Linked DNA regions of Metallumcola ferriviriculae. The protein of the gene in region 1 binds, or shares a complex with, the protein of each later gene. Links are inferred from orthologs where the notes say so. Each region holds a gene or a part of one and is shown in the gene's direction. Other genes may lie near its edges. The genes, in order: uvrA and mfd.

Evidence for each region.
Region 2: the proteins of uvrA (region 1) and mfd are in contact, whole or in part, in a crystal structure (PDB 4DFC), measured with the Escherichia coli proteins. The link is inferred for Metallumcola ferriviriculae from one-to-one orthologs.

The regions. Positions count from the first base shown.
Region 1 is NZ_CP121694.1:716,927-732,388, forward strand. What follows is about bases 7,217-10,612. They hold uvrA (excinuclease ABC subunit UvrA), read left to right. Parts: upstream 7,217-7,550; coding sequence 7,551-10,412; downstream 10,413-10,612. Other genes in these bases: uvrB (excinuclease ABC subunit UvrB), read left to right, coding at 7,217-7,504; uvrC (excinuclease ABC subunit UvrC), read left to right, coding at 10,375-10,612. Outside these bases: MFMK1_RS03655 (transketolase), read left to right, coding at 1-92; MFMK1_RS03660 (transketolase family protein), read left to right, coding at 106-1,047; cell division ATP-binding protein FtsE, read left to right, coding at 1,174-1,854; permease-like cell division protein FtsX, read left to right, coding at 1,851-2,738; MFMK1_RS03675 (S41 family peptidase), read left to right, coding at 2,885-4,057; MFMK1_RS03680 (PDZ domain-containing protein), read left to right, coding at 4,168-5,418; more of uvrB, read left to right, coding at 5,513-7,216; more of uvrC, read left to right, coding at 10,613-12,198; MFMK1_RS03700 (Cof-type HAD-IIB family hydrolase), read left to right, coding at 12,230-13,033; MFMK1_RS03705 (PHP domain-containing protein), read left to right, coding at 13,146-13,889; RNase adapter RapZ, read left to right, coding at 13,918-14,790; uridine diphosphate-N-acetylglucosamine-binding protein YvcK, read left to right, coding at 14,787-15,462. UniProt on the Escherichia coli protein: The UvrABC repair system catalyzes the recognition and processing of DNA lesions. UvrA is an ATPase and a DNA-binding protein. A damage recognition complex composed of 2 UvrA and 2 UvrB subunits scans DNA for abnormalities.
Region 2 is NZ_CP121694.1:198,111-214,234, reverse strand. What follows is about bases 36-4,093. They hold mfd (transcription-repair coupling factor), read left to right. Parts: upstream 36-374; coding sequence 375-3,893; downstream 3,894-4,093. Other genes in these bases: MFMK1_RS01120 (peptidylprolyl isomerase), read left to right, coding at 3,947-4,093; MFMK1_RS01130 (hypothetical protein), read left to right, coding at 36-352. Outside these bases: more of MFMK1_RS01130, read left to right, coding at 1-35; more of MFMK1_RS01120, read left to right, coding at 4,094-4,924; spoVT (stage V sporulation protein T), read left to right, coding at 5,150-5,713; MFMK1_RS01110 (putative polysaccharide biosynthesis protein), read left to right, coding at 5,885-7,468; bifunctional methyltransferase/pyrophosphohydrolase YabN, read left to right, coding at 7,473-8,924; MFMK1_RS01100 (HU family DNA-binding protein), read left to right, coding at 9,042-9,314; MFMK1_RS01095 (SpoIID/LytB domain-containing protein), read left to right, coding at 9,550-10,539; sporulation protein YabP, read left to right, coding at 10,626-10,892; spore cortex biosynthesis protein YabQ, read left to right, coding at 10,931-11,440; MFMK1_RS01080 (ABC transporter substrate-binding protein), read left to right, coding at 11,845-12,684; MFMK1_RS01075 (amino acid ABC transporter permease), read left to right, coding at 12,872-13,474; MFMK1_RS01070 (amino acid ABC transporter ATP-binding protein), read left to right, coding at 13,497-14,219; MFMK1_RS01065 (RNA polymerase sigma factor), read left to right, coding at 14,489-14,713; MFMK1_RS01060 (FtsB family cell division protein), read left to right, coding at 14,714-15,109; MFMK1_RS01055 (IS1634 family transposase), read right to left, coding at 15,284-16,124. UniProt on the Escherichia coli protein: Couples transcription and DNA repair by recognizing RNA polymerase (RNAP) stalled at DNA lesions. Mediates ATP-dependent release of RNAP and its truncated transcript from the DNA, and recruitment of nucleotide excision repair machinery to the damaged site.

The DNA.
Region 1 (15,462 bases):
AGGGTGTTTCTTATATGGAAAATGAGGTGGGTTGGCACGGCAATGCGCCCAAAACTGACCAAGTGGAAAAAGCTCTAGCTGAGCTTGTCTGAGGAGGTAGAGATAATGACTGAAAAAATAGCGACCAGGGAAGCTTACGGCAAAGCATTAGTGGAGCTGGGCAAGAGTAATGGGAATGTGGTGGTGTTGGATGCGGACTTGTCCAAATCCACCAAGACGGCATTATTTGCCAAGGAATTCCCCGAGCGTTTCTTTGATATGGGGATTGCCGAACAGAACATGATTGGCACCGCAGCAGGGTTGGCCCAAGGCGGCAAGATTCCCTTTGCCAGTTCCTTTGCGGTTTTTGCTACCGGCCGGGCATTTGAGCAAGTGCGCAATTCGGTCTGTTATCCGAAGGTCAATGTGAAAATCGCCGCTACCCATGCCGGGGTTACCGTAGGTGAAGATGGGGGCTCTCATCAGAGTATAGAGGATATTGCCATCATGCGGGTTCTGCCCAATATGACGGTAATTGTCCCCGCTGATGCCGAAGAAGCGAAACAAGCGGTTTTCCATGCTGCGGAAACTGAAGGACCTTTTTATATTCGGTTGGGACGTTCGGGCGTGCCGGTAATCCATGGTGGGCAGTATCGTTTCCAATTAGGTAAAGCGGAGGTCATGAAACAGGGTAAGGATGCTGCCGTGGTTGCTTGCGGGTTGATGGTGGCGGAAGCATTGGCTGCAGCTGATATGTTAGCAGCAGACGGCATTGATATTGAGGTAATCAACTCGGCAACCATCAAGCCTCTGGATGGAAAGACTATTGCCGCTGCCGCTGAGAAAACCGGGGCTGTAGTGACTGCCGAAGAGCATAGCATTATTGGCGGTCTGGGCAGTGCGGTGAGTGAACTGCTGGGTGAATGCTGTCCGGTGCCTGTGGAAAGGGTGGGTGTTACCGATAAATTTGGCGAATCCGGTGCGCCGGGTGAACTGCTTGAGCACTTTGGTTTGACAGCCGATGAAATTGCCAAGGCAGTAAAACGCGTGCTGAAAAGAAAGGCATAATTATCCAGTTTAATATTGACATATTATGCAAGGAAAATGCCTGCTGCTGTCGAAACAACTCTTTATGGGTTGTTTCTTTTTTTACCCGATTTTGATTTTGATAATGGCGAGATAGGAGTGTTAACGTTGATACAGATGTACAGTGTTTTTAAAGAATATCCCAACGGGGTTAAAGCGTTGGCAAGGTTAAACCTACATATAACCAAGGGCGAGTTTGTCTTTTTGGTTGGCGCCAGTGGTGCTGGTAAGTCATCGCTTATCAGGTTAGTTTTTCGAGAGGAACTGCCCAGTCGGGGGCAGGTGATCATCGGCGGCAAAAGCATTGCTCGGCTGCGTGCTTCCCAGGTGGCAAAGCTTCGCCGCAATATCGGCGTGGTCTTTCAGGATTTTCGTCTGTTGATGGACCGAACCGCTTTTGACAATGTGGCTTTTGCCCTGCGGGTACTGCAGTATTCCGGCAAAGAAATCAAGGCCCGGGTCCCCGAGGTGCTGGCTATGGTCGGCCTAAAAGGCAAGGAACAGTGCTATCCCAATCAACTATCCGGCGGCGAACAGCAGCGTCTGGCTATTGCCCGGGCAGTGGTCAATAACCCCAAAATTTTGGTGGCGGATGAACCCACTGGAAATTTGGACCCTGATACTTCCTGGGAGATTATGCATCTGCTGGATGAAATAAATCAGCGGGGAACCACTTTGGTGATGGCTACTCACGACCAAAGTATAGTGGACAATATGAAACGGCGCACCTTGGTGCTGAAGAAAGGTATTGTTATTGACGACCGGCGTGAAGGAGGGTACATATTATGAAATTTAGTACCTTCGGTTTTCTCGGCGGTCAAGCAGTCTCGTCTATCAGGAGAAATGGGCTGATGAGTTTGGCCTCAATTGGAATCGTTGCCGTATCCTTGTTTTTATTGGGGACATTTTTAATGATGGCCCTCAATGCGAATATGATGGCCACTGCTATCGAAACCGATGTGGAAATTGCGGTGCTGTTAGACAGTAATGCTTCTGCTGCGCAGGTGCAGTCTGTCTCGGACGATGTTTCCGCTCTCGGTGAGGTAATTAATGTTACTCATATTGCCAAGGACCAAGCGCTTGATAGCATGGAAATGCGCTTTGGGGAGGAGCATGATCTCCTTCAGTCGTTGGGAGGTATCAATCCTCTGCCGGACAGTCTGATAGTTAAGGTAAGGGAACCCCGGTTGGTGGGGGAGGTTGCCGACACCATCGGCAGGTTTAATTTTGTGGATAAGGTGCGTTACGGCCAGGGATGGGTGGAGCAGTTGTTTGCGGTTCTTGATTGGGTTCGTTGGCTGGGCGCCGGGGTGGTAGTGTTATTATCCCTGGCAGCGGTGTTTCTGATAGCGATTACGGTGCGGTTGACTGTCTTTGCTCGGAAGGATGAGATTGCTATCATGAAGTATGTAGGTGCAACCAACTGGTTTATCCGGCTGCCCTTTTTCGTTGAGGGTTTGCTGCTTGGCACATTTGGGTCGTTACTGGCCGGTATCGGTTTGTATTTCGGTTACAGCCAACTGGTGGGGTATGTCGCGGCCACGGTTAATTTTGTGCCGATGATAACTGATATGGGCTACCTGCTCAATATCTTGGTTTATCTGCTGGCGGGCGGTGCGCTGCTGGGTGCCTGCGGCAGCGCTGTATCTGTTCGCAAGTTCTTAAAGGTTTAAAAAATTCTATGGGCTGCACAGCGTTAGACTTAGCAAGAAAGGCGATTTCTTTTTACCGCTGAAATCGCTTTCTTGTATTTGTATTTATATTATTGTAACATAATACATATAAATTAGATGTATAAAGCAAAGAAAGCAGGTGGCTTATGATAAGACGCTCCATACCGCGTATTCTGACCACAGTAATTATCCTACTGTTGCTGATTACCGGGGTTTTTGGCTATGTAATTGCAACAGATTTTATGCATTTAGGCAGAATGTTAAAGGTGATTGGCTTTATCGAGACTCAGGCCATGGACCCGGTACCGATAGTAGACCTGGTGGATGGGGCTTTGGCGGGCATGGTTGACTCCTTGGAGGACCCTTATTCGGTTTATATGGAACCCAAGGTATATAAGGATTTATCTGCCCATATTAAAGGGTCCTACGGCGGTGTAGGGCTGCTTATTACGATGAAAGATAAGCAGTTGGTGGTATTATCACCTTTTAAAGGAACACCGGCGCATAAAGCCGGTATTAAGGCAGAGGATATCATCACCAAAATTGACGGTAAGGAAACAACGGGGATGACTTTGGATGATGCGGCGGAATTGATGAAGGGTAAACCCGGTACGGAAGTGGTGCTGACAGTATCCAGGGAGGGAACTGAGCCTAAGGATTATCCCATCGTCCGAGAGGAAATCGATTTACCTACAGTTACCGGTGAAATGCTGAAAACAGCTGAAGTCGATGGCATCGGCTATATAAATATTTCCATGTTTAGCGATACTACGGGCAAGGATCTGAATAAAACGCTAACAGACTTGCAGTCTAAGGGTCTTAAGGCGGTTGTGCTGGACCTTCGTAATAATCCCGGCGGTGCGTTAAATGCTGCCGTTGATGTGGCCGAAGCGTTTGTGCCTAAGGGACCGATAGTGCATATTGTCGGACGAGAAGGCACCAATGTCTATGAAGCGGATAGTGAATACCTGAATCTGCCTCTGGTGGTGCTGGTGAATAAGGGCAGCGCTAGTGCATCTGAAATTGTATCCGGTGCCATTAAGGATACCGGTACTGGCACAATTGTCGGAACAACCACTTTTGGTAAGGGCCTGGTGCAGACTGTTTACCCATTAGGTAAAGGGGCAGCGGTAAAACTAACCACCGCTAAGTATCTTACTCCTGATAAAAGAGACATTAACGAAAAGGGGATTGTCCCTGATGTGATAGTGGAGCTGGATGCGGAAACGGAACAGGAAGCGCTGCTGACCGCGCCCAATCTAGAAAAGGATTCCCAGCTGCAGAAAGCCGTAGAAATACTGGCGGGTAAACTTAAATAGCGACATGGGCTGTGGGGCTGTCGGTTCCACGGCCTTTATTTCTTGTATAGGAAGCCGAAATGCTTTTGTTCTTTGCAGCATGGAAATCAACGGATTAGGAGTGATATCTAATGCAGGAGTTTTTACCCGTGGTACCAAAGATACTGCAGGCCTTTTGGCAGATGCTGATAAATCCTATTTTTTGGCTGGTGGTAATATTTGTCGCTTATCAGTACCGCCGTTATTCGCGTATGAAGGAGGACCTTTTCGGAGTCAAAGGCGAGCCCATTTGGCAGCATACCCTGCTGGCTACGGGTCATGGGATTATCGGCGGCTTGGTGGGTAGTTTTTTAATGGTACTGGTGGGCATATCTCTTGGCGATATTGGTATCGGTTATCTATGGTTGTTGGCTGTATTGCTGATGTTTGTCAGCCCAAGGTTCCTGTGTTTTTCCTATTCCGGCGGCATTATTTCTTTAAGTTACCTGCTATTGGGCTGGCCGCGGGTGGATGTACCGCAGTTAATGGGCCTGGTGGCTATTTTACATATGGTAGAGTCGGTGTTGATACTGGTGAGTGGTCATCTGGGGGCCATGCCAATCTACACCAGGGCTAAAGACGGTCGCGTGGTGGGTGGCTTCAACCTGCAGAAGTTTTGGCCTATTCCCATTGTCGGTATGCTGCTGATGCAGCTGCCCGGGAGCCAAGTAGTGCAGGGAATGGTATCTATGCCTGAATGGTGGCCGCTGATCAAACCGAGCCTGGTGGCAAATTTGGATAATGTGGTGTATTTGATACTACCGGTGGTAGCCGGTCTTGGCTACGGCGATCTGGCCTTGACTTCCGTGCCGGAAAAGAAAAGCCGACGTACCGCTGTTTTTCTAAATATCTACAGCTTGGTGCTGCTTTTATTGGCCATTGCTGCGTCTTATTGGCCCATATTGGCAATTTCCGCCGCCTTATTCGCGCCCCTGGGGCATGAATATGTCATTAAGCTGGGGCGGCAGTCGGAATTGAAGGGTGAACCTCTTTATGTTTCCCCGGAAGAAGGGGTTATGGTGCTTGATGTACTGCGTGGGACTGCCGCTGCCAGAGCCGGTCTTAAAAGCAGTGACATTATAAAAACCATGAACGGGGCGTCCATTAATAATGGTTCCGACCTGCGCATGGTGCTGGAAAAAATAGATGAACCGCGGTTGGAGATTAGTTATATCAACCGCAGCGGTCAAAGTGTGCGCAAAGTGGTGGCGAAAGATGATCGGGAACCGTTTGGTACCATTTTGGTGCCTGAGCCCTATCAGCAGCCTCAAGTGGAATTTGGTTCAGCGGGATTGTTGGTGAGATGGTGGCGTCGACTAATGGGAAAATTAGGGCGCGGCTAATATCTGAGGGGGCCGGGCGTATGTCTGGAATAGCAGAATATGATATAATGTGCTGATAGCCCGGAATGGGCTGGGATTTGGAGGTGGTGAGACCATGGCAGGATTTAAGTTAAAATCCGAATACCAACCCCGGGGAGACCAACCTAAGGCAATAGACCAATTAGTAGAGGGGCTAAATAGAGGTGAACGACATCAGACTCTGCTGGGTGTCACCGGGTCAGGTAAGACTTTTACCATGGCCAATGTAATCGAAAAGGTGCAGCGTCCGACGCTGGTTATTGCGCATAATAAAACACTGGCTGCCCAGTTGTGCAGTGAATTTAAGGAGTTTTTTCCGGATAATGCTGTAGAATATTTTGTCAGCTATTATGATTATTATCAGCCGGAGGCCTATGTACCTCAATCTGATACCTATATTGAAAAGGACGCATCGGTTAACGATGAAATAGATAAACTGAGACACTCTGCTACCGCCGCTTTATTTGAACGGCAGGATGTAATTATTGTGTCCAGCGTTTCCTGTATTTATGGTTTGGGGTCGCCTGAGGACTATGAGCAGATGATGCTTTCCCTGCGGGTGGGCCAGGAGTACGACCGGGATGAAATCCTGCGCAAACTGGTAGAGATACAGTACAATCGTAATGATATAGATTTTTCCCGTAATACTTTCCGAGTACGGGGTGATGTGGTGGAGATATTTCCCGCTTCTTTCAGCGAGAAAGCGATCAGAGTGGAACTATTTGGTGATGAGATAGAGAATATCTTAGAAATAGATACTCTTACCGGTGAAATTTTAGGGCGGCGCAGTCATATAGCAATTTTCCCGGCCAGTCACTATGTTACCGAAGAGGACAAGCTGAAAAGGGCCATTATCTCTATTGAAGAAGAATTGGAAGAGCAGCTTAAATATCTGCATAGTCAAAATAAACTGCTGGAGGCCCAACGCATTGAACAGCGCACCCGCTATGACTTGGAGATGATGCGGGAGATGGGCTTCTGTCAGGGGATAGAAAATTATTCGCGGCACCTTACCGGCAGGAAGACCGGGGAACCGCCCTTTACATTAATTGATTATTTTCCGAAGGATTTTATGTTAATCGCAGATGAATCTCATGTGACAATCCCTCAGATAGGCGGGATGTATCATGGGGACCGTTCCCGTAAGAATACCCTGGTGGAGCATGGCTTCCGCCTGCCTTCGGCTATGGATAACCGGCCGCTTAGATTTGAAGAATTTGAAAGTAAGGTTACCCAGATGGTATTTGTTTCCGCTACACCGGGACCTTATGAACAGCAGCACAGTAAGCAGGTGGTAGAGCAGATAATCCGCCCTACCGGACTTTTGGACCCTGAAATTCATGTGCGTCCTGTTAAAGGGCAAATAGACGACCTATTGCATGAAATAAATCAGCGGGTAGATAAGCAACAAAGGGTATTGGTCACCACTTTGACCAAACGGATGGCTGAAGACCTTACCGACTATTTTAAAGAGATGGGTACTAGGGTTCGCTATCTCCATTCGGAAATTAATACCCTGGAGCGGATGGAAATTATCCGTGACCTGCGCTTGGGTGAGTTTGATGTGTTGGTGGGTATTAATCTTCTGCGTGAGGGCTTAGATTTGCCTGAAGTATCATTGGTTGCCATTTTAGATGCCGATAAGGAAGGCTTTCTCCGTTCGGAGCGGTCACTGATCCAGACCAGCGGACGGGCTGCTCGTAACGTTGACGGCATGGTCATCATGTACGGTGACGTGATTACCGAGTCTATGCGAAAAGCGATTAGTGAGACCAATCGCCGCCGGCGGATTCAGACTCAATTCAACCGGCAGCACAATATCACTCCGGCTACCATCAGAAAGGCGGTGCGTGATGTGATTGAAGCAACTAAGGCCGCCGAGACTGAGAGTAAGTATCTTACTCGTAAAGATATGCAGAAGATGCCTCAGAGTGAATTGAAACAGATGATTAACGATTTGGAAAGAGAAATGCAGCAGGCGGCCAGGGAGCTGCAATTTGAGCAGGCGGCGAAGCTGCGCGACTTGGTTATTGAACTGCAAGGTCAATTAAAGGGATTAAAGAAGTAAACGGTGCCGGCAAATAAAACAAGCTAGCTGCGGGAGGAAATATAACATGACAAAGGACCTGATCATCAAGGGTGCCAGAGCACACAATCTGAAAAATATAGATTTGACTATTCCCCGGGACAAGCTGGTGGTATTTACCGGCCTCAGCGGGTCCGGCAAGTCTTCCCTGGCGTTTGATACCATTTATGCCGAGGGTCAGCGGCGCTATGTGGAATCCTTGTCCGCTTATGCCCGGCAATTTCTCGGACAGATGGACAAACCGGATGTGGACTATATCGAGGGGCTTTCCCCGGCTATTTCCATTGATCAGAAAACTACCAGCCGCAACCCCCGGTCTACGGTGGGTACGGTAACGGAGGTTTACGATTATTTACGGCTGCTTTTTGCCCGGGTGGGTGAACCTCACTGCCCGGATTGCGGCAGACCCATTACGCAGCAGACCGTAACTCAGATGGTAGACCAGCTGATGGAATACCCGGAAAAAACAAAGCTGCAGATTTTAGCACCTGTAGTGCGGGGGCGTAAGGGAGAACACCAACGGTTATTGGATAACATCGTTAAGGAAGGATTTGTGCGGGCCAGGGTAAACGGAGAAGTGCGCGACTTGAGTGAAGATATTACGCTGGAAAAGAATAAAAAACACAGTATTGAAGTTGTGGTGGACCGGATAGTAATTAAAGCCGGGATTGAAAGTCGTTTGGCGGATTCTTTGGAAACCGCCCTGTCATTAAGTGAAGGGACAGTGGTGGTGGATATAATCGATGATACGGAAATAATGTTTAGTGAACACTTTGCCTGTGTGGATTGCGGTATCAGCCTGGAAGAGATCACCCCCAGGACATTTTCTTTCAACAGCCCTTATGGTGCCTGTAGTGACTGCAGTGGGCTGGGTTCTAAAATGGAAGTGGATATGGACCTGGTCATTCCTGATAAAGACAAGAGCATTAACCAAGGTGCGGTGGCCCCGTGGAGCAAACGTACCCATGGATACTATCGACAGCTTTTGGCTGCGGTGGCGGAAAACTACGGTATAGAGTTGGATACGCCTATTAAGGAGATTCCGCCTGAACAGATGGATATTATTCTCTGGGGCAGCAAGGAGGAAAAGGTTACGGTGCAGTATGTTAATCGCTTTGGCCGCCGCCGGGTTTACGAAACCATCTATGAAGGAGTTATTCCAAACCTGGAACGTCGTTATCGTGAGTCCCAGTCCGATGGGTCAAGGACTGATATAGAATCGTATATGAGTGCAAAAACCTGCCCCAGCTGTAAGGGGGCAAGATTGCGCCCCGAGGCCTTGGCGGTGATGGTGGGGGGCAAAAATATTAATGCGGTTACCGGTATGTCCATTAAGGAAGCCCAGGATTTCTTTGAGAAGGTGACGCTGACTGAACGACAGCAGTTGATTGCCCGGCAGATTTTTAAAGAGATTAACAATCGCTTAGGTTTTCTGGTCAGTGTGGGCCTTGACTACCTAACTTTAGACCGAGCAGCGGGCAGTTTATCCGGGGGGGAGGCCCAGCGGATACGTTTGGCTACTCAGATTGGTTCGAGCTTGGTAGGGGTGCTGTATATACTGGATGAGCCCAGCATTGGTCTGCATCAGCGGGACAACAGCCGGTTGATTGATACCCTGAAAAAACTACGGGACTTGGGCAATACCCTGATAGTGGTGGAACATGACGAAGAAACCATCCGTGAAGGGGATTATATAGTGGATATAGGGCCCGGGGCCGGAGAGCACGGCGGGGAAGTGGTAGCAGCCGGGTCCTTAGACACAGTGCTTGAATGTCAGCGTTCCGTAACCGGTCAGTATTTAAGCGGCTGTAAGAACATTCCCTTGCCTCTTTTCCGGCGGCCGGGAAACGGGAAGCGGTTGATGATAAAAGGAGCGCGGGAGCATAATCTTAAAAATATAGATGTAGAAATTCCCTTGGGCGTGTTTAACTGCATTACCGGGGTTTCCGGGTCGGGGAAAAGTACGTTGATTAATGAAATCCTCTATCGGGCCTTGGCAGGAAAACTCCATCATGCCAAGATGAAGCCGGGCGAACATGATGAAATTACAGGGGTTGATTATCTAGATAAGGTTATTGATATTGACCAGTCACCGATTGGTCGAACTCCGCGGTCAAATCCCGCCACATATACCGGTGTTTTTGATTATATTCGCGAACTTTTTTCTAATACCGCGGAATCAAAAATCCGCGGCTATAAGCCCGGCCGCTTCAGCTTTAATGTCAAGGGCGGGCGCTGTGAGGCCTGCCGGGGTGACGGAATTATCAAGATAGAGATGCATTTTTTACCTGATGTTTATGTGCCCTGTGAAGTTTGTAAGGGTGCACGCTATAACCGGGAAACGCTGGAAGTGAAATATAAGGGTAAGACCATTGCCCATGTGCTGGATATGACGGTGGACCAGGCAGTGGACTTTTTCCGCAACATCCCTAAAGTCTTCAGAAAGCTAAAGACCATGCAGGACGTGGGGCTAGGCTATATTCGTCTGGGGCAGCCGGCTACTACCTTATCAGGCGGTGAGGCTCAGCGGGTCAAACTGGCTGCTGAATTAAGCCGACGCAGTAACGGTAAGACTTTATATATCCTGGATGAGCCAACCACCGGGCTGCACATGGCCGACATTCATAAGCTGTTGGATGTGTTGGCACGACTGACCGATGCCGGGGATACGGTACTGGTAATTGAGCACAACCTGGATGTGATAAAATCGGCTGACTATATCATTGACCTGGGCCCGGAAGGCGGCTATAAGGGGGGGGAGGTATTGGTTACCGGTACCCCTGAAGAGATTATTTGTGCTGAACAGTCGCATACGGGACAGTATCTCAGACCTATGTTGGAGTGTGACCGTGATGACGCTGGAAGAAAAACTGAAGTATCTGCCGGCTAAACCCGGCGTTTATCTGATGAAAGATGCAGAGGGTCAAATAATCTATGTGGGTAAGGCTCGGTCACTTACGGCTCGGGTACGCTCATATTTTCGTGGTGTTAACAGTCATACTGCCAAGGTACAGGCCCTGGTGGAAAGAATAGTTGACCTTGAATATATTGTGACTGATACGGAAGTGGAAGCACTGATATTGGAGTGCAACCTGATAAAACGCTATCGGCCGCGTTACAACATTAACATGAAGGACGATAAGCACTATCCTTATCTTAAGGTGACCGTTAATGAAGAATTCCCCCGCGTGGTAGTTACGCGCGCAATGAAGAAGGACGGCGCCAAGTATTTTGGACCATATACTCAGGTTGGTGCCCTGCGGGAAACGATGCGCCTGCTGCAGAAGCTTTTTCCAGTACGCAGATGTAGACAGCCGGTGGTGGATAAGAAAAGTCGGCCCTGTCTCAATGCTCACATCAAACGCTGCCTTGCGCCCTGTGGCGGGCAGGTCAGTGCGGTAGAATACGGGGAAATGGTAAAAGAATTAATACTCTTCTTAGAAGGCAGACAGGATAAGGTGATAAAACGGTTGGCAGACCGAATGAACGCTGCTTCTGCCCGACTGGAATATGAAAAGGCGGCTAAATTACGGGATCAACTCCAAGCGGTGGAAAACGTGGTGTCCCGGCAGAAAATCATTTCTTCGGCCCAGGAAGACCAGGATATTATTGCCTTTGCCCGGGGGAATAATGAGGTGTGTGTGCAGGTATTTTTCGTGCGTCAGGGGAAATTATTGGGTAGAAACCATTTTTTCCTTAAGGGTACTGATGAGATGTCACGTAGTGAGGTAATGACTGCATTTGTGAAACAATATTACAGCAGGGCGGAGCAGCCGCCTAAGGAAGTACTATTGCAAGAGAAGCTGGAGGATGAAGAAGTTATCGCTGCCTGGCTTGGTGACAAAAGAGGCAGTAAGGTTTATCTGAAGGTGCCTCAGCGAGGTGAAAAGTTGAAACTGGTGGAGATGGTGGGCCGTAATGCTCTGATGCAGCTGCAGGAAGATGAGCTGTCCCGGCAGAAAAAAGAGATGAGCGGCGAGCAGGCCCTGCTGGAGCTCAGGGAAAGACTGGGCTTAGAGACGGTACCCCAGCGGATAGAGTGCTACGATATTTCCAATACTCAGGGCACTAATTCGGTAGCATCCATGGTAGTGTTTGAAAATGGCCAGCCAAAGAATGACCGCTATCGGCGTTTTAAGATTAAGACGGTACAGGGTCCCGACGATTTTGCTTCCATAGCGGAGGTTATCGGCCGCCGCTTTCGCCGCAGTGAGCATGACGGCGAGGGAGGATTTAATGTTCCGCCTGATGTGGTGATTGTGGACGGCGGCAAAGGGCAATTAAGTGCCGCCCGGCGCGTAATGCATCAGTTAGGTGTAGCTCATATCCCCACCTTTGGCTTGGCTAAGGAAGAAGAGTTGTTGTTTCAGGAAAACAGTTCGGAACCTATCCGGCTGCAAGCAAACAGTGAGGCGCTTTATTTGGTGCAGCGCATCCGCGATGAGGCCCACCGGTTTGCTATTACCTACCATCGCAGCTTGAGGCAAAAAGAAAGTATTCGTTCGCTGCTGGACGAAGTTCCGGGTATTGGCCCAAAGCGAAAACAAGCATTACTCAAACGGTTTGGTTCCGTAAAAAAAATCAGTCAGGCGGATATGGAAGAACTGTTGGATGTACCGGAAATGAACGAAAAGGCCGCCCTGCAGCTGCTTGAATATTTGGGACGCGGTGTCTAGGAGAGCGGCAGTAAAAATGGAGGGGATATCTTTGCAGATAAAACTAGTTGCCATAGATATTGACGGAACGTTATTGGGTGATGATCTGGTCATTTCGCCGGGGGCCAAGGAGGCAATTCGGGCGGCTATGGCTAAAGGTGTACATGTGACCTTGGCCACCGGTCGGATGTATCAATCGGCTCTGCCTTACGCTCGGGAATTGGGGGTAGCGGTGCCGTTGATTACATATCAAGGCGCTTTGGTTAAACTAAGCAGTAACGGGCAGGTGCTTTATCATCGAGAGCTTCCGCTCGAGTATGCCCGGGAAATCATTATTAGAGCTCGCAAATTTGGTTTTCATATTAATGCATACCATGAAGACAGTCTCTACATGGAACAGGATACCAATCGCGGCAGAAAGTACAGCCAGGTTACCGGGGTGGAGATGCACTTGGTGGAAGATTTGACTGAATTTCTGCATCAGGATCCGACTAAGATTTTGCTAATTGGGCGAGAAGGAGAACTGGATGTGATGCAGGAGGAATGCCGGGAGCTTTTTGGCGATAAGGTGTACATAACAAAATCAAAGAACCACTTCTTGGAATTTACGCATCCCCAGGCCACAAAAGGGTGTGGTGTTCAGGCGGTTAACGATTGGCTGGGTATTTCTCCCCAAGACACCATGGCTATAGGCGACAGTTATAATGACCTAGAAATGTTTCGACATGTGGGCTTGAGTGTGGTTATGGGTAATGCCAGGGATGCTGTAAAGCAGGCAGCTGATTACGTCACTGCCCGGCAGGAGGATGACGGTGTAGCAGAAGCGATTCGGAAATTTGTTCTTCTTTATGACTAAAATGATTAAAAATTTTTTTTATCAAGTAAAACCCATGGGAGAAGGGGAAGCGAGAGAACTGTAACTTTCTGATTGCCTGCCGGAGGGCAGGGAAACAAAAGGAGGAGATTAGATGCAGTTTACCGCAGACCTTCATATGCACACCAAATACAGTGACGGGCGGGGTACGATGGAACAGATGGCTCGGGCAGGGTTTAAAAAGGGCTTGGGCAAAATTGCGATCACTGACCATGGACCGGCCAATATTGGTGTAGGTGTAAAAAGTGCCGAACAATTGTTGGAAATCAAACGGGAGGCGGCAAGAATATCCCAGGAGGTAGGTATCCGGGTATTAGTGGGTGTGGAGGCAGATATCATTGGAGTAGATGGCGAGATAGACGTGCCCCCTTCAATTTATCAGCAGTTGGATTTGTTACTGGTTGGGCTTCACCCTCATGTTTTTCCTCATGACTGGGGGGACGGTTATAACTTTATTCTGCCCAATCAAATATACCGGGCCTCCTCTTTGATGCGGGATAAGGTGATTGGGGTTAATACCCAGGCGGTAGTTGCAGCTTTGGAAAAACACCCGGTGGATATTTTAACCCACCCGGGGCTGCTGATGCCGGTAGATTATCTGGCGGTGGCTAAGGCCTGTACACGTACCGGAACTTATTTTGAAATAAATACGGGACACCTGCACGAGCATTTCATGACACCGGCTATTATTAAACGGGTTTGTGATCAGGGCGTAGATTTTATCGTTAATAGTGATTCGCATTACCCGGAGACAGTAGGTGAACTTGAGGCCGGCTGGGCGATGTTGGAGCAGGCCGGAGTGACTGCTGCTCGGGTGGCCAATGTGCGTATGAACTGATGAGTGGGACTTTATGGGAGGTGGTTAAATGCAGTTGGTGATAGTTACGGGTTTGTCCGGGGCAGGAAAAACCCAAGCAGTCAGGGCTCTGGAGGATTTAGGTTACTTCTGCGTGGATAATATGCCGCCTAATCTTATTTCCCGCTTTGCGGAACTTTTCCGTGAGAACGAAGGGGAAATTCAAAAGGTAGCCCTAGTAATGGATATCCGCGGTGGTAAGTTTTTTGAGTCGGTGTTTGAAGCATTGACTTTTTTGGATGCCCATAATCATAACTACGAGATCTTATTTTTGGAGGCATCGGAGGAAGTACTGGTGAAGCGTTTCAAGGAGACTCGCAGAAGGCATCCCCTTTCGACCCAGGGGCGCATTTTGGATGGAATAATTGAAGAGCGTAAGCGCCTGCAGGACCTCCGCGGTCGAGCCAGCAAGGTTATTGATACATCGGACTTAAATGTGCACCAGCTGAAGGAACAGGTTGTGGATTTGTACGGGGACAGCAAGGATAATCGCATGGTAGTGACGCTGATGTCCTTTGGTTTCAAATACGGCATCCCTCTAGATGCTGACCTGGTTATGGATGTACGCTTTTTACCAAACCCGCATTATGAGCCGCATCTGCGAAATTTTACCGGCCACGACCAAAAGGTCCAGGAATATGTGCTTGAGTCTCCGGTCACTCGCATTTTTCTAGAAAAGTTTGAGGGCATGCTCGCTTTTTTACTGCCCTATTATGTCCAGGAGGGTAAAAGTCATTTGGTGATTGCCATTGGCTGTACCGGTGGCAGGCATAGGTCTGTCACCCTGGCCAATGAAATCGGCGGCAGATTGGATTGCAAAGAGGAATGCCGTATTTCCGTAAAACATCGTGATATTATGCGAAATTCCGGTGAGCAAGCATGAATTTGATACTGAAATGGCTTTATCCCGGGTTGGGGGTGAAGCGCTGGATATTGTTAGCGGTGTTGGGGATTATTCTGCTGGGTACGGGTATAGCAGTTCTACTGGATTTTACCATTTGGTTTCAGCTGATGCAAACGGCGGGGACTACGGCAATAGGTTATCTCGGCGGGCAGCTGTCACGTTTTTTTGCCATTTTAACCGCCATTCTCGGATTGATATTTTTAATAATCAGTCTTCGCCGCTTAGTACAGTCACTGCTGCTGGGATTTTTACCTGGTAATGAAAATAAAGTGGTGGAAATTCTTTACCATCAGCGTCGGCTGAAGCAGGGGCCGAAGATTACGGCCATTGGCGGCGGCACCGGCCTTTCTGTGCTGCTCAGGGGCTTGAAAAAATACACCAGTAACCTAACGGCGGTGGTTACGGTAAGTGATAACGGCGGCAGTTCGGGGCGTCTGCGTGGCGAACTGGGGATACTGCCGCCGGGGGATGCGCGCAACTGTTTGGTTGCTTTGGCGGATACGGAAAGTCTAATGGAGGAAATGTTCAACTATCGTTTCGATAAGGGGGCACTGGAGGGTCATAGCCTGGGCAACCTTTTACTGGCTGCCATGACCGATATCACCGGCAATTTTGATAGCGCGGTACAAGAAATTAGTAAAGTACTGGCCG
Region 2 (16,124 bases), 510 kb from region 1 along the record:
GCTGATTAACCGGCAGATTGTCAATTTATTGGGTAATAAGGCTGTCATTACAGCGATACCATTTATAGAAGAATTATTTAAATCTGCAGCCGCGGTACTTTTAGGAGTACCGTTAGTTGCGTTGCATGGAATCTTTGGTATTATTGAAGGGGTTTATGATATTATAGCGGGGGTGCGGTTCCTTCCTGCGGCAGCAAGTGTACTCAGTCACACCTTTTTTGGCGGGTTAACCAATTATTTATTACACATATTCGGTTTTTGGGGTGCGTGGTTTGTCGCGGGGCTAGTACACGTGGCTTGGAATGTCAGCGTAATGTTTTGGTTTAATAGAAGGCGGAAAAAATTAAGGTAATAATTAAGGTAGGGGATTCTTAATGGATGTTGCGGGGTTGATTGGTTTATTAAAAGATAGTCCGCCGGCAAAGGCACTGACACACGGGCTTCGGACCGGCTTGAAAGATATGCTGGCCTATGGTATTAGCGGCTCGGCAAGGGCCTTATATGCTGCATCTTTGGTTGATAGTGGTTACCAGGTGCTGATAGTTACTGCTAACAGTGAAGAGGCAAAGAAGATTAATGCTGACTTAGAAGCTGTATTTTTACCTGGCAGGACAGCCTATTTCCCTGCTCGAGAAATAATGCCCTACGAAGTTTATGCTCATAGTAATGAACTTCAAAACCAGCGTTTGGCAGTTTTGAAAAGGCTCGCAATAGGGGAATTGGATTGCGTAGTTACTCCGGTTGGTGCACTGTCTGCATCAATTGTACCTGCTGACATATTGTCTAAGGCGATGCTGCACTTTGAGAATGAGCATTCATTGGACCTTAATAGTTTGTCAGAGCAATTAGTGAGCAGAGGTTTTGAAAGAGTTGACAGGGTGGAAAATGCTGCTCAATTTAGTATTCGTGGTGGGATTGTGGATATTTATCCGGTGGATGAGAAGCCGGTAAGGATAGAACTTTTTGGGGAAACGATTGATTCTATTAGATATTTTGATCCTACAACTCAACGGTCGCAGGAAAGGCTAGAGAAAATAGTCATACCTCCCGCACAGGAGTTAATAATTACTGAAGAGAGAAAGAAGTTAGGCAGGCAGGCTATTGAAGCTGAGTTCATTAGTGTTAAACAGAAACTGCTGGCAGGAAAAAAGCATGCCGCAGTGGAGCGGCTAAGTGATAAAGTTCAATCCGCTCTTGATAAACTAGAAGACGGGCGCTGGACAGCGGGTTTGGAACAGTTTCACACTTTCTTTTATCCCGACGCCAGTACCTTAATAGATTATTTTAGACGCTCACCGGTGGTAATTTGGAACGAAATTTCACGCATTGGGGAAGAAGCCAAGCGTCTTAACAAGGAAAGAAATGACACTTATGCACAGCTTCTCATTGACGGGGCCCTGCTGCCCTCCCAAAACAACAATTACCTCAGAATTGAAGAACTATACAGCCAGAACTGCCACTGTCGAATATATATGTCGTTGTTACCTAAGGGATTGCCGGAGGAAATCAAGCCCAGACAGGTGGTAAACTTTGAAATTCATGCGGCCCACTCCTTCTTGGGTAAAATGGATATGCTGGCGGCAGACATAAAACGGTGGTCACAAAAGAAATACCGCATCCTTCTTTTTACTGCGGATCAGGAGCGAGCTAAGCGGCTGCAATCGCATCTTTGGGACATGGGAATAGAATTGGAATTGGCCGACAAGATAAACCTGACGCCGGAGGCGGGAAAAGCAGTTATTTGTTGGCCGGGCTTACAGCAAGGTTTTCAGCTACTCGGAGAGAAATTAATTGTTTTGACAGATGTAGAGCTTTACGGGGTCAAACGGCAAAGCAGGAAGTCATTTAAAAAAGGCAAGAAGACGAACATTTTACATGACTTAAAAGCCGGTGATTACGTAGTTCACGAAAGCCATGGCGTCGGGCGTTATCTCGGTATTGAACAGTTGGAAGTGGGTGGGGCCTTCAAGGATTACTTGCATCTGCAATATGCCGGGGAAGACAAATTATACCTTCCCACAGAACAGTCTTCTTTAATTAAACCTTACGTTGGCGCTGAAGATAAAGTCCCTAAGCTCAATAAGCTCGGTGGCAATGAATGGGCCCGGGTGAAACGCCGGGTGAAACAGTCTGTGGAGGACTTGGCTGGGGAACTGCTGGCACTTTATGCCGCCCGGGAAACTGCAAAGGGATACGCTCTTCCTTCGGACAGCGAATGGCAGAAGGAATTTGAAGAACAGTTCCCTTATGAGGAAACACCTGACCAGCTAATAGCAATTGATGAAGTGAAAGCAGACATGGAACAGCCGAAACCGATGGACCGTTTACTGGTGGGAGATGTGGGTTATGGTAAAACAGAGGTAGCGATGCGTGCTGCGTTTAAAGTGTGTGAAGCAGGTAAGCAGGTAGCAATTTTGGTACCGACAACTGTGTTGGCTCAACAGCATTATCTTAACTTTCAGGAACGGTTTCAGCGTTTTCCGATAAAATTAGCTGTATTAAGCCGCTTCACCAGTAGGGGGGAGCAAAAAAACATTATTGAAGGATTACAACGGGGTGAGGTCGACATTGTCATTGGGACACATCGGCTGCTGTCTGGTGATGTCCGCTTTAAAGATATTGGTCTTTTAATAATCGATGAGGAACAACGTTTCGGTGTGAAGCATAAGGAGCGGTTAAAAGAGTTGAGGCATCAGGTAGACGCACTTACGCTGACCGCCACTCCCATTCCAAGAACGCTGCACATGTCTCTGATCGGTGTGCGGGATATGAGTGTAATTGAGACCGCACCGGAAGAAAGATACCCGGTACAGACTTATGTGGTGGAGCACAGTCCGGAATTGGTACGGGATGCCATTTATCGGGAAATAAACCGGGGCGGACAGGTATTCTATGTCTTTAACCGGGTGCGGGGGCTGCAAAAAAAGGCGGCGGAAATCCAAGAGATGGTACCGGAGGCTTCTGTAGGTGTCGGACATGGACAGCTGCCAGAGCGTGAGCTGGAACAAGTAATGTTGGATTTTATCAATGCCAAGTACGATGTGCTGGTATGTACAACCATTGTGGAGAATGGCTTGGACATACAAAATGCCAATACTTTGCTGGTAGATGAGGCAGACCGCATGGGGTTATCACAGCTTTACCAACTTCGGGGCAGGGTGGGGCGCAGTAATCGTGTTGCTTATGCCTATCTTACATATAGAAAGGATAAAGTGCTGAACGCTGTCGCGGAAAAAAGGTTATCCGCAATCAGGGAATTTACTGAATTGGGTTCAGGATTTAAAATTGCCATGAGAGATTTGGAAATTCGCGGCGCCGGCAACATCTTGGGACCGGAACAACACGGCCATATGCTGGCGGTAGGTTTTGACCTATACTGTCAGCTGTTGGAGGATGCAGTCAAAAACCTGCGTGGGGAAATAGCGCCCGCAGCCGACAAACCGCCGTTGATAGAGTTGAAGGTGAATGCTTATATTTCCAATGAATATATTACCGACTCCGGGGAAAAGATTGAGTTCTATCGGATGCTTACTTTAGTGAACAGCTTGTCAGCAGTTGAAAATGCTGTACAATCAGTAACGGACCGATATGGTAAACCGCCGGCGCCGGTGGGAAATTTGCTTCTACTTGCTAAAATGAGGGTGCTGGGAATACAACTAGGATTGGAAGCCATTAAACAAGTGAGTGAGGAACGGGTAGAACTTCTGTTTAATAGGGGTGTGGATATAGGAGCTGAAAAGCTGATGGAACTGGCTCAGAAGTTTCCGCGGCGTTTAAGTATCTCGGTGGTTCAAGGTCTAAAGTTGCAGGTGCGCAGCAAACGCCTGCAGGATAGGGAATTATTGGTGCTGCTGGAAAGTATCCTCGTGGAGGCTAAAGCCCTTGTAGGCTAGTTTGACTGCTGATATAATGAGACTATATTTTGCTTTAGGAAGGTTGTGAATTTATGCGTAAGAAGAACCTGCTGATTTTTGCCACTGTGCTAGTAACGCTGGTGCTTCTGTTAACAGGGTGCGGGAAACAGGCAAGCGATAAAGATGATGAAGTGGTAGCCAAGGTTAACAGCAATGAAATTTCTAGGACGCAATTGGACACCGAGATACAATGGCTCAAGGCTACAAACGGTTATTATTCAATGGAAGAAGAACAACAAAAAGCTTTTGATGAAGGACTGGAGCAAAAGGCTCTAGAAAACGCAATCATTAAGCAGCTTATTTTTCAGGGTGCTGAAGAAAAGGACGTAGTAGTTAGTGAGGAAGAAGCAGCTACGCAGCTGGAGGAAATGAAGAAGCAGTATAATTCTGAAGATGAGTACAAACAGATGCTAACGAAGGCTAATATTACTGAAGAGGGTTTGAAGCAATACTTCCAGTACCAATCTACGGAACAGGCATTATATGAAGAAGTTACCAAAGATATCAAGGTAAACGAAGGCGACATGCGCAGTTATTTTGAAGAAAATAAAGCTGACTTGATAAAAGTTAAGGTGAGCCATATCTTGGTTAAGGCAGAAGAAGGTAAGGCTACTGAAGAAGAATTGCAGCAGGCTGAAGAGAAGGCAAAGCAGATTATTGGCGAATTGGAAGCAGGAGCAGATTTTGCTGAATTAGCTAAAGAAAAATCTGATGATACCGGCTCTGCCGTTAACGGTGGGTTGATTGACATGTACTTCACTGAAAATGAAACCGGCTTGGTAAGACCATTTGTGGACGGGGCATTTCAACTGGCGCAAGGCGAATTTAGCAAGGAACCGGTAAAGAGTCAGTTCGGCTACCACATTATTAAGGTAGACGAGAAATTGGATTCTTTTGAAGAAATGAAGCCGGTGGTAAATGAAAAGCTGATGACGAATGAAAAAGGCGATGCCTTTACGAAATATTTCGAGGAGCTAAAAGCAGACGCAGAGATTGAGAAACTTCTCTAAAAAGTAAAAACAGCTTTTGTGTACAGTGAAGAGAACCTCGAAATATTATTCGAGGTTCTCTTTTCTATGATAATTTTCTGAGAGTTGTGGGCTTTTTTGTAAAATATTTGCTTTCAGCAGGTTGGAAAATAATGAATAAATAGTAACAGGTAGATATATACTATCTGTACAGGAGACTAAAATAAGTGGCTGTAAAGTTTAAGCAAGAAGGAGGGATAACAGTCGATGAAAGCAACAGGAATTGTACGGCGTATTGATGACCTAGGAAGAGTTGTTATTCCCAAAGAAATCCGTAGGACATTACGAATTCGTGAGGGTGACCCGTTGGAGATATTTGTTGACCGAGATGGTGAAGTTATTTTGAAAAAGTACTCTCCTATCGGGGAACTAGGCGACTTTGCCAAGGAATATGCTGATTCTCTTTACGAGGCGATTGGACATATTGCATGTATAGCAGATCGGGATAACATTATTGCAGTTTCCGGAGCTCCTAAAAAAGAGTTTTTGGATAAACCGGTAGGACCGGCTGTAGAGAAAGTTATGGAAGATAGAAAGTCGGTACTAATCAATAACCCCGGTGAACATGGGCACTGCCGTATTTGTGCTACAGAAGACGAAAACGAACCATGCAAGTATTCAGCCGAAGTGGTGGCACCTATCATTGCCGAAGGTGATCCCATTGGTGCAGTAATTCTTTGTTCAAAGGAACCCAATGTAAAAATGGGTGACATGGAGATGAAACTTGCGGAAACAGCGGCGGGATTCCTGGCTAAACAAATGGAACAATAATCGAATAAAAGTATTTTAAGGCGGCTAAATGCCGCCTTAAAATATGTTTAGGGAAGGAGTAGGAATTTATAAAAAAAAGGTGAAGGAGTCTATTAATACATAACTTTATTAACACCCCGGGGATGTAAAAGATAGGGTGTATAAGCAAAGGTGCTTTGGGGGAGGAGCAATGTGACCGGTAGGGACGGATTTATCCGTGGTGCAGCGATTTTAGCATTGGCGGGTTTTATTTCTAAAAGTATAGGTGCATTTTACCGCATACCCTTCGCTCGCCTGGTAGGCGGTGAAGGTGTAGGGTTATACCAAATGGTTTACCCCATATACACAGTGGTATTGGCTTTATCTACCGCGGGCATTCCCGTTGCGATTAGCGTATTGGTAGCGGAAAAAACGGCGCAGGGAGATTATTACGGCGCCAATAGGATATTTAAGGTGGCCTTAATTCTTTTATCGGTAGCGAGCCTTTTGTTTGCAGCCGCTTTAATGATGGGTGCAGATTTTTTAGCAACAGAGGTTCTAAAAGAGCCTAGAGCACAATTGGCTATAAAGGCAATTGCGCCGGCTATCTTTATCACCGGAGTCATGTCTTCCCTACGGGGTTTTTTCCAAGGTCAGCAGGTTATGCATCCTACAGCCATATCCCAGGTGTTGGAGCAGTCTATTCGGGTGATTACGGTTTTCATAGCAGTCTTTGTATATTCAGGAAATATTACTTTAATTGCTGCAGGTGCTACTTTTGGGGCGGTGACGGGCAGCGCCGTTGGATTGGCCTTTTTGATCTGGTATTTTCTTAGAAAGAGAAATACTGACTTTAAGCGAATAGGGTTTTTACCCCAAGAAAGAAAACGTGTATTGGTCAAGAGAATCATAGTTATAGCGCTGCCGTTGTCTCTAGGAAATCTAATTATGCCTATCATGCAGTTGATAGATGCAGTTGTGGTACCCCAAAGATTAAGGGCCGCCGGTTATGCAGTAAACAGAGCAACGGAATTATTCGGTCAGTTTACGGGGATGGCCGGGACTTTGATTAATTTGCCCACGATCATAACTTTGTCCCTTGCGGTTAGTTTAGTACCTGCCATCGCGGAGGCTTCCTCTCGGGGATACTTAGAGCAAGCAGCCCATCGAGGTAATGCTGCGCTTCGGGTAACAACGGTACTTCTGCTGCCTGCCGCTGCGGGGCTGTGGGCATTGGCTGAACCAATCAGCATATTTTTATTTAGTATCAGTGAGGTAGGAGTACCCCTAAGGTACTTGGCAGGGGGAGTGGTCTTTCTGGGGTTGTATCAGGTAACTGCCGGGGTATTACAGGGAATGAGCAAAACATATATCCCGGTAATTAACCTATTCATTGGTGCAGCAGTGAAGCTTTTATTAAGTTATTGGTTAACTGCCATACCTACTGTAGGTATACGAGGGGCGGCGATGTCAACCGTATTGGGTTTCTTTACCGCGTTTATGCTAAATTATCTAAGCTTAAAGATATTTTTGCCCGGAATGGCAATAAAGCGATATTTGTTTAAACCGATGCTGGCTGTTACAATAATGACGGGTATAGTGGTATTTAGTTATGGGCGCTTTTTATTGTTATGGGGAAATGCTATAGCAGTAATGGGTGTTATTATCATTGCTGTCTTCGCTTACTTAATAATGCTGGCAGGGACCGGTGCTTTGCGGTTGAAAGATGTGGAAGCCCTTCCCTTTGCAGGCAGCAGGATAATTAAAATATTGGTTAGGCTAGGTTTTGTGAGGTGAGAATATGATTGAGATTATTGGATTAGGGCCTGGTGGTCTTGGGCAGTTGCCGGTGGAAAATTTGGAACGATTACGTCAGGCGAAGAATTTATGGCTGCGTACCGGCAGGCACCCCGTAGCGGACGATTTATCCAGCCAGGGGGTAAATTATCAAACGTTCGATGAACTTTATCAACAGGCGGGGGAATTTGACGAACTTTATCACGAAATAGTTCAACAGCTAAAGGAAATGTCTCTCAAAGGGCCCATTACCTATGCAGTGCCCGGGCATCCGCTAATTGCTGAAAAGACGGTAAAAATGCTGTTTGCTGATGAGCAGGTGGAGATTCGTATCTATGCCGCTATGAGCTGTATAGATACTATCTTTGCAGCTATTGGTATCGATCCCGTGGATTCAGGGGGGGTAGCCATTGTTGATGCGTTAACACTGGACAATGCTGCTTTGCTGCCTTCGCGGTCGATGCTGCTGCTCCAGACTTACAACAGGCAGGTTTGCTCTGACCTAAAGTTAACCCTGATGGATAGCTATCCCGACGATACGCAGGTTTGCCTGATTAAGGCGGCAGGGGTATCCGGTCAGGAAAGGATATCATGGCTGCCCTTATATCAATTGGACAGGCAGTCATGGGTTGACCACTTGACCAGCGTCTATGTGCCGGCCGTGGGGGAGGAGCAGTCCTGTCTTACGCCGTTAGACCCATTGACAGAGATTATGAGTCAGCTGCGTAGTGACAATGGATGCCCGTGGGACAAAGAACAGAATCACCGGTCGCTAAGGCGCTATGTGATTGAAGAGGCCTATGAGGTAGCGGACGCCATCGATCTGGGTGATATGAATAAATTATGTGAGGAATTGGGAGACTTACTACTACAGGTTGTCTTCCATGCGCATATAGCAGAAGAGAATAGACAGTTTGATATGAATGATGTGATTAAGGAAATAGTTGCTAAAATGATACGCCGACATCCCCATGTGTTCGATAACATTGAAGTGCATGATGCCGGTGAAGTTATACATAACTGGGAAGAAATCAAGGCAAAGGAGCGGGAGGGCCTTGGGGATACAGGTATAATCAATGTCCCTATGGCAATGCCCAGCTTGATGTTGGCGGAAAAGGTGCAGTCTCAGGTTTCTAGGGTGGGGTTTGATTGGGACAAACCGCAGGAAGCGTTGAAAAAGGTGACGGAGGAAGTGAATGAACTTTTAGCAGTGATAGAAACTGGAAACATGGCAAGAATAAGGGAAGAAATGGGTGATATGCTCTTCGCAGCGGTAAACGTCAGCAGGTTGCTAAAACTCGAACCTGAGGAGGTGCTTAAGGAAGCGGTGGGTAAATTTATCCGGCGCTTTAGATATATGGAACAGGAAGTAAAACAGCAAAATGTATCGATGCGGGCACTGAGTTTGGACCAGTTGGAAGAGCTTTGGCAAAAATCTAAGCAAGAAATTGGGTAACATAGGGAATTTCCTAGAAAAACTTGGTTTTTTAGCAGGAATTCCCTGCAACATCTCGAATAACCAGTAAGGTAACTTTTATGGGGGTACCATGAAAAACGTTTAGGAGGGATTGCCTTGAACAAAACAGATTTAGTAAGCAGCGTTTCAGACAAAGCAGAAATCACAAAGAAGGACGCTGAAAAAGTTGTCGGTGCACTCTTGGATTCCATCAAAGACGCTTTGGCAGCTGGTGAAAAGGTGCAGTTAGTTGGATTTGGAACCTTTGAAGTGAGGGAACGAGCTGCCCGTACTGGTCGTAACCCCAAGACTGGGGAAGAAATTAAAATTGATGCTACTAAGGTGCCTGCGTTTAAAGCTGGTAAAGCTTTGAAAGACGCGGTTAACTAAATAGCGTATCACTGGAAAAGTCAGGTTCCTCAGGAACCTGGCTTTTTTGGTGCACCAGTCAGAAAGGATAATTTTTAGGAAGGACCTAGGCCCCAGAGCACATGCGAGGGTGGTGGGTTGGCAAGTATTATATGGCAAGCCAAATCTTCATTAATACTAAGTTAACATTTGCCATTCATTAAATTTCCTCCATAAGGAAAAAATAAGATAAAACCTGGTATTAGGAGGAAGAAGAATGTTAAAACGTCAGATTAAATTAGCTTTGTTAATTGTAGTAGGTGCAATGTTTATTATCACTGCCGTGGGGTGTCCGAATACTTCACAAAAACCCAATTTACCCAAAAATAAGCAACAAGATAACCAGCAGAAAAAACCGCAAGTCGCCGGCGGTAAAGAACCTAAAATCACTTTATTTATCAGCGAAACTGGTGAAAAGAAGGAATTGAAAATTGAAGAATATTTAAAGGGTGTGGTTGCAGCGGAAATGGACACTTCCTGGCCGGCGGAAGCATTGGCAGCACAAGCTATCCTTGCTCGCACGTTTACCATGAAAAAAATTCAGGAAGGCGGAGTCGAGAAGCGTGGCACGGATGCCTCTACTAGCGTAGAGGAGTTTCAGGCTTATGATGTCAAAAGAATTAATAGCCGGGTTGAGCAGGCGGTAAAGCAGACCCGGGGGGAAGTGGTTACCTATAAAGGTGATTATATAAACGGATGGTTTTTTGCTGATGCGGGTGGGGTAACTTCTGATTCGGCTGATGAAGGTTTGGCGTTTAGAAAAGAACCAGCACCATATATACATAGTGTGAAGGACCCTGGTTTTGCTATTACTGAGAAAGACAATAAAGCATGGACTGCGAGTTTCCCATTAAGTGAAGTACGGCAAGCGGTAAAGGAGAAAGCCGGCAAAGATCCGGGCGCGGTCAACACGGTGAAAATAACAAAGAAAGGTCCTTCGGGTAGAGCGACGGTTATAAAGCTAGGAAACACTACCGTAAGTGGACCGGCATTACGCTTAGCATTGGGCAGTACGGAGATGCGTTCCACCTTATTGGATAGCATCACTGTTCAGGGGAACAACCTAGTTGTTAAAGGTAAAGGATACGGACATGGTGTAGGAATGAGCCAATGGGGTGCTAGAGCACTAGCGGAAGAAGGTAAATCGCCTGAAGAAATTGTGAAGTATTTCTTCAAAGATGTTCAGGTCCAAAAGGTTTGGGAGTAGTGAAAGAGGCGCTTGCAAGCGCTTCTTTTTTTGTCATAAGGCCCACTTATCGGACATACATTTATCAAAAAAGGAGGCGAATACCCATGAGCCAAGGACACCAATTGACACTTACTGATAGAAAGGCATTATCGGTATCCGGGGTAAAGCATGTGGATAGTTTTGATGAGGGGAAAATAATGCTGAACACCAGTTTGGGGATTTTGGTCTTAAAAGGAGAAAGCCTTAATGTTAATCAGCTTAACCTTGATGAAGGAAAGGTTTCCATTACCGGAAATATCGGTAATATCCAGTACCTGGATGAGCACCAGGTAAAAAAAGGTAAGGGTATAATGCAAAAGCTGCTCAAGTAATGTCTATCCTAATAGATCTGAGCCGGGAGGTGGGATAGGTGGTTTCGGTGATCACCCAGGTGCAATATTTTCTTTGGACTGTAGCCATCGGCCTGGCAATAGCATTTGCATTTGATTTTTACCGTGCTCTGCGAGCAGAATTCAGGCCGCCGCGGTGGATTGGACACGCTGGGGATTTTACTTTCTGGGTATTGGCTACTATCATTGGCTATTTTGCGCTGCTAAAAATTAATTGGGGTGAGGTTCGTCTATATGTTCTTTTGGGTATAGGATTGGGTGCCCTGGTTTATTACGCTGTTGGCAGTCGTACCGTCTTTAAGCTATGGCTGCAAATTTTTGATATCTGCAGACGGATAATTTTTACCTCGTGGCGCATTGCTTTATTTCCTTTTAAAATCTTAAAAAGAATTCTTAAAATTCCCTTGGGCTTACTTACGCTATTGTTGTACAAACTTAATGGAATTATTAAAAAATTTACAAAATTATTAAGAGGATTAGCAACCGTACCAAAGCGTTTATGGCGTATTCTGAAAAAACGAAAATCTTGACTTTAACTGATATTTATTATATAATTCATATGGAAAATTGAGGGAAATTATTGTGAAGTAGGGTCCGGGAGTATTCGCAGGCACGAGCAGTTGTATGCCTTACCTCAGGCGGATAATTGTAAGTGTCCCTTTGACTTACGGGGAAACCGGAAGCTGAAAAACACAATGGGAGCTGGGATCTTTTCTGGGTCATGTGGGCCAGGAATAGACTATGTTTAAACATGGTTTAGGATGAGTCGTTTTGGCGAAATCCAGGTACTCTAACTCTCTACTTAGTAGAGGGTTATTGTGCCTGGATTTTTTATATCAAAAAAAGGAGGGATGCGCTAGCAGGGGGGTAGCGTGAAGCAGTTGGACAAGGGTTTAACTAACATAAACATTAAGAAAAGGGAGTGGAGATATAAATGTTTAAAAAACTTAGCATGTATTTGCTGATTAGCTTGATGATATTAAGCTTAGCGGCAGTAGTTGGATGCAGCAGCCAGACGGATAATGGTGCAGGGCCGGATAAGGAACAGGCAGAAAAGGAGCAGCCCAAAGAGGAAGCGAAACCGGAAAAAGAGGTAATTAGTTTTGCCGGATCCGGCGGATATCCGCCCTTTAACTTCGTCAACGAGAAAGATGAAGTGGTTGGTTTTGATGTGGACGTGGCCAATGAAATAGCCACAAGGTTAGGGATGGATATGAAGTATGTAACTACTGCTTGGGACGGAATTATTGAAGGGTTAAGAGCAAAAAGATATGATGGGATATTAGGTAGTATGGCAATTACTGAAGATAGGGAAAAGCAAGTAGACTTTTCCATTCCTTATTACTATTCTGGCGCCCAGTTAATAGTCATGAAGGATTCTGACATTAAAACCCCTGATGATTTGACGGCAGAATCTGTAATTGGTGTGGCTACCGGAACGACCTTTGCTGATGATGTGGAAAAGCTAGGGGCTCAAGCTCGGACCTACGAAGATGATTTCCAGACTTTGATGGAGCTCCAAAATGGCCGACTTGCTGGCGTGATTACTGACCGGGTGGTAGGATTAAACGCTATTAAGGAGATTAAAAACGGTGACCGACTTACGTTAGCTGGTAAGCTTTTACGCCAAGAGACCATGGGTATTGCATTCCATAGTGATGACGATGAATTAAGAGAAAAAGTGGATGCAATATTAGAAGAAATGCATCAAGACGGTACTTTAACTGAGATCAGTGCTAAGTGGTTTGATGGTGAAGATATTACTAAACAGTAACCTGACAAACAACAGGGATTAAGTTTACTATGCTTGATTGTGCATAGTGCTTCGGCGCTATGCATAATCTAATTTTTTATTCTTTTTCCCAAAAAAAGCCAGAGGAGTGAACGACTTGAATTGGAACTTGCCATATGATTTTTCCGTCGTTCCCGGGAAATTTCTTTTTTTCAAAGATGCTGCCTTAATGACTTTGGAAATTACTACTTTAGGGATATTAGTGGGTTTTATAATTGGACTAATAGTAGCTTTTGCGAAAATCTCACGGTTGAAAATTTTTAATGTTCCGGCCGCATCTTACATTTATATAATTAGAGGGACACCATTGCTGCTCCAGTTATTCGTTATCTATTACGGTTTAGCAAGCGTTATACGAATACCAGAAATACCTTCCGCCTTTATTGCATTGGGTATACATAATGGTGCTTATCTTGCAGAAATCCTGCGCGGAGCGATTCAATCCATTGACCGGGGTCAAATGGAAGCAGCACGCTCTTTAGGAATGACCCAGGCGAAGGCAATGCGGCGTATTATTCTACCTCAGGCCTTTAAAAGAGCAATCCCTCCTTTGGGTAATCAGTTTATTATCGCTACGAAGGATTCTTCTTTGGCTAGCACCATAGCCGTGCCGGAATTAATATTAAAGGCCAGGCAGATAGGGTCGTCAACATTCCTTTACATGGAGATGCTGGTTACAGTAGCCATTTGGTACTTACTAATGACTACCACATTGACTATTATCGTTAATAAAATAGAGAATCGCCTTAAAGTAAGCGAATACCAGGATTAATAAGGATGGGGGTATTATTGCTTTGATAAAAATTGAAGGAGTAAATAAGTGGTTTGGTAACCTGCATGTCCTCAAGGGGATTGACTTGGAAATCAAAGAGAGAGAAGTAGTGGTGATCATCGGAGCCAGTGGTTCGGGGAAAAGCACGCTTCTCCGCTGTATAAACTTTTTAGAGAAGGCACAGAAGGGGGATATCTATATAGACGGTGAGAAAATGATATCCCAGCCTAAAGTGGTAAACCGATTGCGTCAAGAGGTCGGTATGGTTTTTCAACACTTCAATCTTTTCCCGCATATGACCGTGCTTCAAAATGTAATTGAAGGGCCGACTCAGGTAAAAGGGATGCCAAAGGGTCAGGCAACCGAGCTGGGAAAAGACCTGCTTGAGAAAGTAGGTCTATCTGATAAACTGGATACTTACCCTGCCATGCTTTCCGGTGGACAGAAACAGAGGGTGGCAATTGCCAGGGCGCTGGCTATGCAGCCCAAGGTTATGCTTTTTGACGAACCTACTTCGGCACTGGACCCTGAACTTGTGGGAGAGGTGTTGGTGGTGATGGAGCACTTGGCAAAAGAGGGGATGACTATGGTGGTAGTCACCCATGAAATGTGGTTCGCAAAGGAAGCGGCGGATCGCGTAATTTATATGGACGATGGGAAAATTGTTGAGCAGGGGAAACCGGACGATATTTTTTCAGCACCAAAGAATGAACGGACCCAGGCGTTCTTAAGTCAAATCTTATAAAATAAGTTTTGTCATTGTTTTGTAGCTCTCTGATTTTAATTGGAGGGGCTATTTTTTTTTGCCATCGTACGCAATCCGGTTACTTTATTTTTAGTGGGCGAAATGAGACGGGGCTTCCTAATGGCGTTAGAGCCAGTTGATAGGGCAAAGTTTTCTTTCTGAAAATTACCAGTAGTAGCAGGAATATTAAATCAGGCAGAGAAATAGAAATATGTAGCAAAAATATCCACAGTATGTAGATAACTTGTGGACAACCTTGGGGATAGCCGATGAAGATCGAAATACGTGGTGTGGAGAAGTTAAGCTTTCGGGAGCGGCAGGTAGTTGCACTAAAAGAGATGGGGAAATCCAGTGAGGAGATAGCCAAACAGTTGAAGCTATCTGCAAGCTCGGTTGCTACGCTCTTACATAGGGCCCGTACTAAGGGGTATCAAGTGGTAATTGTGCTCCCGGGTGATGCTTTGGGAATATTTGGGGAAGAGGAGGAAGTGTAAGTGGAAGCGCCTAATTTATACTCCCAAGAAACCTATAGGGTCCCGGAGGTCAGCCGTACACCAAAGAAACGGTGGAGGTTTCGATGGAAACCGGGGTCAATAATACTGCTTGCTGTGCTAGGGTATGTCATGTTTTCTTTTGGTCAAGTATATTACCAAATTCATCGCTTGACTTTACAGAAGGAGGAGCTTAAGCAGCAGTTAAACCAGTTGAAGGTGGAAAATGGAAACTTGCATGAAAAGGCTTATCTGGTTCAAACAGACGCTTATATAGAAAGATTGGCCAGGGAGGACTTCGGTATGGTAAAACCCGGTGAGACGGTAATGGTTCCTGCTTATCCTGGTGAAGTAAAGGTTTTAAAGGAAACGGAGAGAAATGCGGATATTCGAGACTAATAATTCCTGGCTGGTGACTAGATGTATGTCTTACGCGAACATTATTGACACGTGCTCCTGCCTAGTCTATAACCTGAGTTTTACAGCAAAAACGATTAAAAAAACCCGTTGCCCCAGTATTACCAAGGGCTAGCGGGTTTTGTATTTTGTCAAAAACTTGTAGTGTATTGACACTTATTTTTTGTATTGCAAAATTTTTTTGATCGCTGCCTGAGACATAATCTTTTTACTTAAGTCAAAGCCAAAGACAGACTCAATGGATTCTATTACATCATCTCGATAATCAAACAGGTAATAGTTTTGTTCCAAATAGGAGCAGGAATAGCTAATCAAAGAATTGCGAATCTGCTTCACAGTATGTTTTTTCTCTAGCATCTGTTCAAGAACCCGCATGATTACGAGTGCTACAAAACATACCAGAAAATGTGCTTCTACATGTGCATCTTTTTTTACATATACAGGTCTCGCCTTGAATTCACTCTTGATTACTTTAAAGGATTCTTCGATTTCCCAAAGTCCCTTGTAAATATCACGAATTTCTCTATCTGATAAATGCTTTTCACTGGTAACAATGGAATAGTATCCATCATATTTTTCTTCCTTCTGAATTCTTGCTTCATTCAGGGAAAGAACAAGCCCGTCAGGTATTTCACCTGTTTGTTTTAAGAATTTGATATTGCTTACATAGCCGGCAGCTCCAATGCTGGTAGCTCTTGTATATTTTCCGGGTTTGGCAATCAGTTCCTTTGCCTTCGCAATAGCCTTATCTCTGTCTTTTTTCTGTTTTTTGGCGTATTTATCGGAATAGTAGACCATCTGTTTCTGAAATATTTCCATCTTTTGGGCACGCTTGCCATCTGTTCCCTTTAACTGTATTTTCTTTGCATGAATGCGGAATTTGTGCTTAAAAAAGACGGTATTTCCATCCTTATCTTCTTCTTTGTCTATTAAATAATCTTCCTGATTTAATACCCATTCTTTAAATTCTTTGTCAGCACCGAGAACACTCTGTCCA